Regions from separate parts of the Kluyvera sp. 1366 genome, predicted to be linked through region 3. Evidence: predicted binding sites of a transcription regulator. Region 3 holds the regulator's gene; each other region holds the start of a gene.
What was found. The regulator Fur, encoded in region 3, represses iron uptake genes when iron is present. The targets are predictions, from matches to a motif close to ATAATAATGAGAACNACTATCAA.

Region 1 (3,277 bases), on a different contig from region 3:
GGGCGAGGGCGAAGCGGTGAAACTGCTGAGCGATTACTTCACCCAGGGACGCGGTGCACATACCGATTTCGTGCGCGCCGTAGCCTATTGGCATCAAAAATAACGCCAACGCCGCGCGCGCTGCCGCCTGTGTTGAATTTTGCCAGGCGGCAGACTACTATCAACCTCCCTTAATTAGCGCTCAGGAAGGCAATGAAACAGCAGCGGGATTTTCCATGGCAGTCCGATCACGCACAGCGCACCGTCTGTGCAGGCGCACGCAAGAAGCGTCGGGAGCGGATGCTGGATGCCAGCGATATCCGCCTGTTAATGCTGCACTTTCTCGCCATGAGCTCTGCGCACGGTTATGAGTTGATCAAATCGGTTGAAGAGCTCTCCAAAGGGGAATATTCACCCAGCCCCGGCATTATCTATCCCAACCTGACGCTGCTCGAAGAGATGGATGCGATTCGCGTGGTCGATGCGCAGGCATCGCGTAAAGCCTATGCGCTGAATGAAGGCGGCGAGGCGCTGCTGGCGGAGAATCGTGACAACGTGAATGCGATTATCGAGCGATTAACCTCGCTGGCGATTCTGGTGAATAACCGCAGCATTCCGCAGGTTGAACAGGCGATTCATCTGATCAAATACACCTTGAATCATCGTCTGGCGCAGGAAGATATTTCGGATGAGGCGCTGGAGATAGTGATCAGCGCGCTGAAGGAAGCGGCGGAAAAAATCGCTAAAAGTTAGCAGGTCGCCATGAATGACGACCTTAGGTGCGCGTACATCCGTTTATTCCGATAATGCACGAACCCCAAATCAACTCTTCTTCTTATCCACATGCCCCAACGCGCGATCCGGCCAGCAGACGTCGCGCACGCGCTGCTTCAGCGCTGCCGCATCCGGGAATCCGCCTTCCTGCTTACGCTCCCAAATCACCTGACCATCAATGGTAATCTCAAACACGCCGCCGGTTCCCGGCTGTAGCGTTACCGCGCTTAAATCCTCGGCAAAGGTATGCAGCAACTCCTGCGCCATCCAGGCGGAACGCAGCAGCCAGTTACATTGTGTGCAGTAATGAATGGTAATCGCTGGTTTCTGTGACATAACGTGTCTCATTTAGATAATGAAGTTAACAAAATGTGCGGTCCAAGATACATCTTAGCTTACTGCTAGTTGATAATGATTACCACTTGCATTACATTCCTTTCGACATCATTTATTACAAAAAATAAGTCCATAATTTTTACGGTCTTTTAACCAAGGTCCGTACTTTCCGGCAGCAAGCAAGTGAGCGAATACTAACAATTAACCAGGTATTTCGCGCATGTCTTCACTCTTTCAGGGAACAGCCCAGCAACGTCTTTCCAAAGTTGCCATCTTATCTTCAGCTATTCATGCCGCTTGCAGCTTTGCCGCCAGCGATAGCACCAGCAATGAACCGGTTCTCACCGTCACCGCGCCAAAACAGCAGGCCGGCAATAAAACCACCATCACAGCACAAGAGCTGCAAAAACGCGGTGCGAACGATTTCGGTTCGATCATGCGTTATGAGCCGCTGATCAGCGCCACCGGATCCAGCGGCGGATCCTCTGCCGGTAAAAGCGGTTTCGACCGCGCGGGTTACACCGGTTACAACATTCGTGGTCTGGAGAGTAATCGCGTCGGCATGGATATCGACGGCATTCCGATTCCGGATGCCACCGGCCGCCCTTACGTCAGCCGCACCGGCAACAACACCTTTGGTATTGGCCGCGATTACATCGATCCCTACCTGTTCGGCAGCGTTGATATTGAGAAGGGCGCCACGGCGGTGGATCAGCCGAATACCTCGATTGGCGGTAACGTCTCGTTCCACAATAAAACCGCTGACGATTACCTTAGCAGCGACAAAAATAGTTATTTCGGTTACCAGAGCGATTACGACTCATCGAATCGCAGCTGGCACAACGGCATCACCGCCGCTGCTGGCGATGATGAGCTGCGCGGCCTGTTTGTTTACAGCCGTCGCGATGGCCAGGAAACCCGCAACAACAGCGACGCGAAACAGGCTTATCCGGCCAACTGGCACTCTGACGCCTTTATGACGTCCGGTATCTGGCAGCCGAACGATCAGCACAAGCTGAGCGCTACCTTTGATTACTACCACAAAACCAACCACAGCCATTACGATACCTGGGACACCAGCGGCAACACCGTTTGGGGCACCGCGCAGCAGCAGAGCGATACGCGCCGCTGGGGCATCAATCTGGCGGATGAGTGGACGCCGTACAACGACTTTATCGATACGCTGACCACGCGCCTTTACTGGCAGCAAACTCAGGCGCACGACAATACCTATCTGCCGACCAGCGCCAGCCAGTACGGCTTTGTCTATTCCGATTTCAACGTCGATAGCTATGGCTTCGACACGCGCGGCACCAAAACGCTGGGCCGCCACGAGCTGAGTGCCGGTGTCAATGCGCGCCTCGACAACAGCGAGCGTCCGTTCCGCCAGGAGCCAGCGCCGAGCGCCTTTAGCGCCATCACCCAACCGCAGTCTGACAGCCGCACTTTCGCGGTGGCAGGATACCTGCAAGATAAGATCAATTTCGATCTTGATAGCCACAACTTCGCGGTCACTCCCGGCGTGCGCGTAATGTATCAAAGCACCAAGCCGAAAAATCTCGGCGATCTCACTACCGGCAGCACGGTGCTGACCGAAGAGCAGGTTGATGCGCTGTATGGCAAAACTAACTCCGATACGCAGGTGCTGCCATCGCTGACTTTCCAGTACGATTTAACGCCAGCGCTGACCACCTATCTGCAATACAAACACGGCGTGCAGTTCCCCACCACCAGCCAGCTGTATGGCTCATGGAACCTGGGTTCCAGCTATGCGGGTAGCGCGCAATATGCGCTGATTGGTAACACCGATCTGAAAACCGAAACCAGCAACAACTTTGAGTGGGGCCTGAAAGGCCAGGCGACAGAAGGTGTAACGGTCAACACCTCGGTGTTCTATAACCAGTACAAAAACTTCATCGCCTACACCCGCTATCGCCGCGCCACCAATCCGGAGATGTTCGTCAACGTTCCGAGCAACATCTACACCAGCTATCAGGCTGAAAACCGCGATAAGGCCTACATTTATGGTGCTGAGATATCCACCAAAGTGAATTACGGCACCTGGTTCCCGCAGGTCGATGGCCTGAGCAGCACCTTTGCGCTGGGCTATAACGAAGGTAAATCCAAGTCCAGCTACGCCGGTGACAAGTACATCGATCTCGATAGCGTCGCGCCATTGAAAGCGATT
Region 2 (3,277 bases), on a different contig from region 3:
GGTGCGATGATCGGTGCTTTTACCAGCGGCTGGGTGCGGCAGTTAACGCGTCCCGGATGGGTGCTGATTGGCTGTGCGCTGCTGGCATTTGCCTGCATCGCCTCGCTCGGTCTTTACAGCCATCTGCTACCCGCGCTGCTGGCGCTGGTGTGTTACGGCTACAGCAACGCCATCGCTTCGCTATTGCAGTTTATGCTGACGCAGCACCACACGCCGGATGCGCTGCTGGGACGCGTCAACAGCTTCGGCACCGCGCAGGATGTGACCGGCGATTCGGTTGGGGCATTGGGTTTGGGGGCGCTGGCACGCGTGCTGGCACCGCTGAGCAGCGTGCTGTGGTTTGGTGGATTAGCGGCGGGATTGCTGGTGCTGCTGTCGCTGGCGGCGCGCGGCCTGCGCACGGCGCGCCTCAGTGCACAACCGGACGCGCCGCAGCCCGCCACCGCAGAGGCTTAACGGGCAAATTGCCGCTCGATGCTACTGAGCATATTGCTGGCGCTGTAGTAATCGAGACGAAAAGTATCGTTACCCACGGCAAAGATGTCGTGCTGCTGTACCGCCGGCAGATGGGCGAGGAATGGATTCTTCGCCACCTGCGGCACGGTTTTCTCATCAGCGGCGAACAGCAATAGCGTGTTGCCGGTGATGCCATCGGCCATGTTTTCGCCATTCAGCTGAATAATGTCATTGCGCTTACCCATGCTGGTGCTGCCCTGAAAACTGGCGGGCGGCGCGGCCAGCGTAAAGCCCAAATCCTGTAATAGCGCGCCCTGCGCCGATGCTGGCGTCCACAAGTTCATTCCGCGTCCATCTTCGTAATAGACCAGCGCAGAGGTCGGCTGCGGCGGCAGCGTAATCTTGTGACGCACTGCTTCGACTCGTTGGTCGAATGCTGCGATCACCTTATTGGCATCAGCTTCATGGCCGGTAATCTCACCCAGCTGCAGGGTCAATGCCTGCCAGCTCTTATCGCCATAGTCGATCACTAACACCGGCGCGATGGTTTGCAGCTGATCGTAGAGGCGCAGCGCCGAATCGCCGCCGGTGGCGGCAATCACAATCAAATCCGGCGCTTCGGCGGCAATCGCTTCGGCATTCGGCTGCGAGATATAGAGCGGTTTAACCTGACGCGCTTTGGCCACCGCGCTCCATTGCGTAAAAAAGCCCTGCGCATCCGATACGCTGCTATTGCGACTGGTGGCACTGGAGCCAATCAGCGGCGCGTTAATTGCCAGCAAAGTGCCACTCAGCGTAACGCTGGTCGAGACAATGCGCTGCGGCTGCTGTTGCAGTGTGAAGGGGCCTTTCGGTGTGGCGATAGTGCGCGGCCAGGCGGCGTCGGCTTGTACATGGGTGCAGATGAAAAACAGGCTAAGCAGTAGAGAAAGAGCAGGGAAACGCATCAGGTTGTCCATCACTTGATAGTTGAGAATAAATATCATTATCAAAAATAAGTGTAGGTGCAAGGGAAATTGTGCGTGGTTTCCCCTCACCTTAACCCTCTCCCGCAGGCGGGAGAGGGAATGGTTAGATGGAGAGAATGGTTAGGTGGGCGCGGTCGGCTCCCTCTCCCGCGCGCGGGAGAAGGCTGGGGTGAGGGGCAAACCGCACCAACTTACAACGAATAGCGCGCCATCGGCGCTACAGCCTTAATCACACCATTACCCTTCATATACTCACCAAACGCCTGATAGCGCGCCTGATCAAACGCCGCAGTATGCTGGGCGAAATATGGCAACGTGGCCTGCCACGCCTCGTGATTGAGCGGCGTATTTAGCTCGGGATATTTTTCGATAAACGCCTGCCACGCTTCCTGCGGATGCGCGCGTAGCCACGCCACGCCGGCATCCAGGCCACGTAAAAACGCCGGAATGCGTTTGTCCTGCGCGGCAGTTTTCTGGTTTGCCAGGATGATCAACTCATCATAAGCAGGCACGCCGTAATCTTCCGGCTTGAACACCGTGGGCTGCGCGCCTTTGTCTTTCAGATCCAGCAGCTCATAGTTGCGAAAGATGGTCATCGCGCCATCAATCTTGTGCGTTAGCAACGCGGAGGTGCCATCCATATTCAGGTTGATAAGCTTCACCGAGTCGGCATCAACGCCCTGCGCTTTTAGCATATTGCGGATCGCCACGTCTTCGGTGCCCGGCACCGCGTAGCCGATGGTTTTGCCAGCGAAATCCTTCAGCGAGTGAATATCGTCTGACACCGTGGTCAGCGTATTCAGCGGCTGATTAATCAACGTGCCGACGCGGATCACCGGCACCTCTTTATCTACCAGCGTGTAGAGCTGCGGCTGGTAGCTGACGGCGAGATCGACTTTGCCCGCCGCCAGCAGCAGCGGCACGGACGCGGAATCGGCGGGCGCGATCATCTCCACATCCAGCCCCTCTTTCTTAAACGCGCCGCTGTGCTGGGCAGCAAAAATCGCCGCGTGATTGGGGTTGATAAACCAGTCAAGCAGCAGGCGAACTTTCTCCGCCGCCTGCACGTTAGCGGTCGCCAGCAGCAGCAACGCGGTCAATGCCATTCGTAGGGTTTTCACGGTATTTCCTTATGTAGATTGCCAGAGGATTTTCTTGCGCATCAACGCCACGCTGCCCGAAAGCAGCAGCGCCAGAATCAGTAACAGCAGCAGCGCCGCGAAGCTGGTGGCGGTTTCCAGTCGCGCGTTGGATTGCATCATCAGATAGCCGAGCCCTTCGCTGGCGCCGACCCATTCGCCAATCACCACGCCAATCGGGGCCAACACCACCGCCATCTGCAGGCCGGAGAAAAACTGCGGTAACGCGGCGGGCCAGCGCACGCGCCAGAAGATGCGGAAACGCGATGAAGTGGAGGTTTGCGCCAGCTCCAGCCAGCCGACCGGCGTACGGCACAGCCCATCAAACAGTGACAAGCACAGCGGGAAGAACAGGATCAAAGCCGCTACCACCACTTTTGAGGCGATGCCAAAGCCGAGCCACAGCACCAGCAGCGGCGCGAGGGCAAACACCGGGATTGCCTGGCTGGCGGTGACCAGCGGAAACAGCACGCGACGCAGCAGCGAACTGGCGGCCATCAGCACCGCCAGCGTCACGCCCGCGCCGACGCCCAGCAACAGCGCCAGCACAATTTCCGCCAGCGTATAGAGCGCGTGATGCCACAGCAGTTGACGATGCAGCCACAGCGCCTCCAGCACCGCCTGTGGCGCGGGCAGCAGGAAACTCGGCACGCCGCTGTGACGCGCCAGTAACCAGCCGCACAGCAGCACCACGATCAGGTAGATCGCGCTAAA
Region 3 (3,277 bases):
AATGCTTACGTGATCCGTGCCGAACGTGTGGCGAAGGATGCTGAAGGCAATATTACCTGCATCTATTGTACTTGCGACGTTGATACGCTGAGCAAAGATCCGGCCGATGGCCGTAAAGTGAAAGGTGTTATCCATTGGGTTTCTGCAATCCACGCGCTGCCAGCGGAATTCCGCCTGTACGATCGTCTGTTCAGTGTGCCAAATCCGGGCGCGGCTGAGGATTTCCTCACCACCATCAACCCAAACTCACTGGAAATCAAACAGGGCTTCGTTGAGCCTGGTTTACGTGCTGCCGATTCGATGGCACCGTACCAGTTCGAACGTGAAGGCTATTTCTGTGCTGATAGCGTCTATTCACAGCCCTCCAGGCTGGTGTTTAACCGCACCGTAGGTTTGCGTGATACCTGGGCAAAAATCGGCGATTAATAGTTTTAGTCGCGAGCACGATAAGATCATGAAAGGGCGAGCAATCGCCCTTTTTTATTATCTCAATTTGGCCAGATACGACCTTTTATGCTGCACGCCTCAATTCGCCTTTAATTCCCTATTTGCGACTATTCTGACTTTAGAAAAATTAACCCATTTGGCAGTGTGAAAAACTTTTTTTCAGGTAGGCTATGCGCTCTCAGACGGTGCTCTGCGGCTTATCTAAGGAAAAAAAATGACAACTCTCGCCCAGGAAGCCAGGCATAGCGTGGTGGTTTTACATCAGCTTATTGAACGTATTTTCAATCAGGCGGAAGGCAGTGACGACAGCATTGATCTGTTTTTATCGCACTTTCATCCCGAGTTCAAAATGGTCACGCCGCAAGGCAAACGATTGGACCTCAATGAAATGGAAGTGCTGTTTCGCCAGTTACAGGGGCAGCGTGAAGGCATGCGCATTGCCACCAGTGAGCACGCCATCATCTCGCAGCAAAGCGAGGAAGTGACGATTCAGTATCGTGAATTACAGATGATGAACGGCATCAATCAGAGCCGCATTTCACTGGCGGTATTGGATTGCAGCACCGCCATTCCGCGCTGGCGCTACCTGCAGGAAACGCTTGTCGCCTGATTACAGGCATAAAAAAACCGGCTCAAGCGCCGGTTTTTTTTATACTGCATAGCACACTCAATTACTTATCGTGGAGCGTATCGTCTTCGCGGCAGTCTCCCAAAGCACAATGACCGTACAGGTACAGGCTGTGGTTGCTGAGCTTAATGCCGTGGCGAGTGGCAATTTCACGCTGACGCGTTTCGATTGATTCATCGCTGAATTCTATAACTTTGCCACAATCCAGGCAGATCAAGTGATCGTGGTGATGCTGCTGAGTCAGTTCGAAGACAGATTTGCCGCCTTCAAAGTTGTGACGGGTTACGATGCCCGCGTCGTCAAACTGGTTAAGAACGCGATACACCGTTGCCAGACCAATCTCTTCGCCCATATCAATCAGGCGCTTATACAAATCTTCCGCACTGACGTGATGGGACTCTGGGCCGGGTCCCTGAAGCACTTCCAGAATTTTCAGTCTGGGTAGCGTGACTTTCAGGCCAGCCTTCTTCAATGCGGAGTTGTTGTCAGTCATGCGGATATTGTCCTGTTACTTTGCTAGTCACTTGCGGCGCAGGGGCCTTGAATGTTTAGGTCAACGCGCATTCTCATTTGCGTCTCATTATAGAACTCAAGCAGTGAAATGAAAACCAAGGCAACGTCCTTAATCACCAAAGTTTGTAAGGATATCGTCACTAACGTCTTCAAGACGCTTGGGTTTTGGATTCCATTTCACTCAGCCTCATTCTACTGCCAGAGGAATAAGCGGATGACCATTGCGGGTATTCTACAGATTTGCGGGGAAAAGTTAAAAAACCGTAGCTATTATTTTTATAGGAAATTCCGTTACCCGATGTGAGGCAGTGCGCACATCGGGCAGAGCAGGGAATTAAGCTTCAATAATCTCTTTCAGCTGCAGCTCATCAAAGATCTGCTTCACCCACTTCTCAACGCGTTCGTTGGTCAATTCCGGCTGACGGTCTTCGTCAATGGCCAAACCAAGGAAGTTTTTGTCATCGGCCAGGCCTTTAGAGGCTTCGAAGTGATAGCCTTCGGTTGGCCAGTGACCGACGATCACCGCACCATTCGGCTCAATGATGTCACGGATAGTGCCCATCGCATCACAGAAGTACTCGGCGTAATCTTCCTGATCGCCACAACCAAACAGCGCTACCAGCTTACCATTGAAATCAATCTCTTCCAGCGTCGGGAAGAAATCGTCCCAGTCACACTGCGCTTCGCCGTAATACCAGGTTGGGATACCCAGCAGCAGGATGTCGAACGCTTCGAGATCTTCTTTGGTGCTCTTAGCAATGTCATGCACTTCGGCGACATCTTTACCCAGTTGTTTCTGGATCATCTTTGCAATGTTTTCAGTGTTGCCGGTATCGCTGCCGAAGAAAATGCCTACGATTGCCATGGGTTAGGTAACCTCTTAAATCCTGATTGTGAAAGTAAGTCAGTTGACTGCACAGTTATGCGAATAATAGCAGACCGGTAAAAAGTGCGGAACGTATAAAACCGTGACTTTGTGTTCCAGCGTGCGGTCTTCGCGCGTTACGACAGTTTGAGCTGTGCCAGCAGCATTTGTTCAATCAATTCGCTGCGACTGATGTTTTGCTGATCGGCTAGCGTGCTGAGGGCGTCAACCGCCTCGCTCGACATCTTCAGCTCAACACGACGCAGCCCACGCACTTTATCGCGCTTGAGCTGATTGCGTTTGTTGATGCGTAACTGTTCATCACGCGTCAGCGGGCTGGTTTTCGGGCGACCAGGACGCCGCTCGTCTGCGAAGAGATCAAGCGTAGTGCGGTCTGTCTGTTCTTTTGCCATGGTTTGTAAAACTGAGTGGGCGCGAACGGCGGAAAGGCGCTGCGCGATTAAAACATTATCGGCCCGACCACGGCGAAAAAATATCCGTGGCAAATTTTTAGCGCGACATCATACTCCAGCGCCTTCCCTGACGCCAACCCTAAAGCGCAAGCGGCAAGCTTTTGCTTTTACAGGTTAAAAAAACGCCGAACGGCGCGTAACACCGCATCGGGTTTCTCGGCGTGCACCCAGTGTCCAGCACCGCTGATCACATGTGCATGTGCCTGCGGGAACTGACGCAGCAGCGCATCGCGATGCTGATTATCCAGATAAGGCGAGTCGCCGCCGCGGATAAACAGCGCCGGATGCGGCCACGCAGGAATCTCTTCCCAGCCGGAAATAATGCTGTAATTATCCCACAGCACCTGCACA

Region 1: a site for Fur is predicted at 1,159-1,181, ahead of ACVLVH_RS17870 (TonB-dependent receptor domain-containing protein). Genes of this name have one in related genera too.
Region 2: a site for Fur is predicted at 1,426-1,448, ahead of fepB (Fe2+-enterobactin ABC transporter substrate-binding protein). Genes of this name have one in related genera too.

The regions. Positions count from the first base shown of each region.
Region 1 covers NZ_JBTRDW010000007.1:328,038-331,314, forward strand. Annotated here, with positions in the region: gene ACVLVH_RS17855 (siderophore-interacting protein) at 1-103, shown strand, start outside; gene ACVLVH_RS17860 (PadR family transcriptional regulator) at 193-732, shown strand; gene ACVLVH_RS17865 (Rdx family protein) at 802-1,089, opposite strand; gene ACVLVH_RS17870 (TonB-dependent receptor domain-containing protein) at 1,310-3,277, shown strand, end outside.
Region 2 covers NZ_JBTRDW010000001.1:173,655-176,931, reverse strand. Annotated here, with positions in the region: gene entS (enterobactin transporter EntS) at 1-456, shown strand, start outside; gene fepB (Fe2+-enterobactin ABC transporter substrate-binding protein) at 453-1,403, opposite strand; gene ACVLVH_RS00830 (ABC transporter substrate-binding protein) at 1,616-2,545, opposite strand; gene ACVLVH_RS00825 (ABC transporter permease) at 2,555-3,277, opposite strand, start outside; gene ACVLVH_RS00820 (ABC transporter ATP-binding protein) at 3,273-3,277, opposite strand, start outside.
Region 3 covers NZ_JBTRDW010000004.1:193,434-196,710, reverse strand. Annotated here, with positions in the region: gene glnS (glutamine--tRNA ligase) at 1-426, shown strand, start outside; gene ACVLVH_RS10225 (hypothetical protein) at 662-1,057, shown strand; gene fur (ferric iron uptake transcriptional regulator) at 1,119-1,568, opposite strand; gene fldA (flavodoxin FldA) at 1,923-2,453, opposite strand; gene ybfE (LexA regulated protein) at 2,591-2,866, opposite strand; gene ybfF (esterase) at 3,034-3,277, opposite strand, start outside.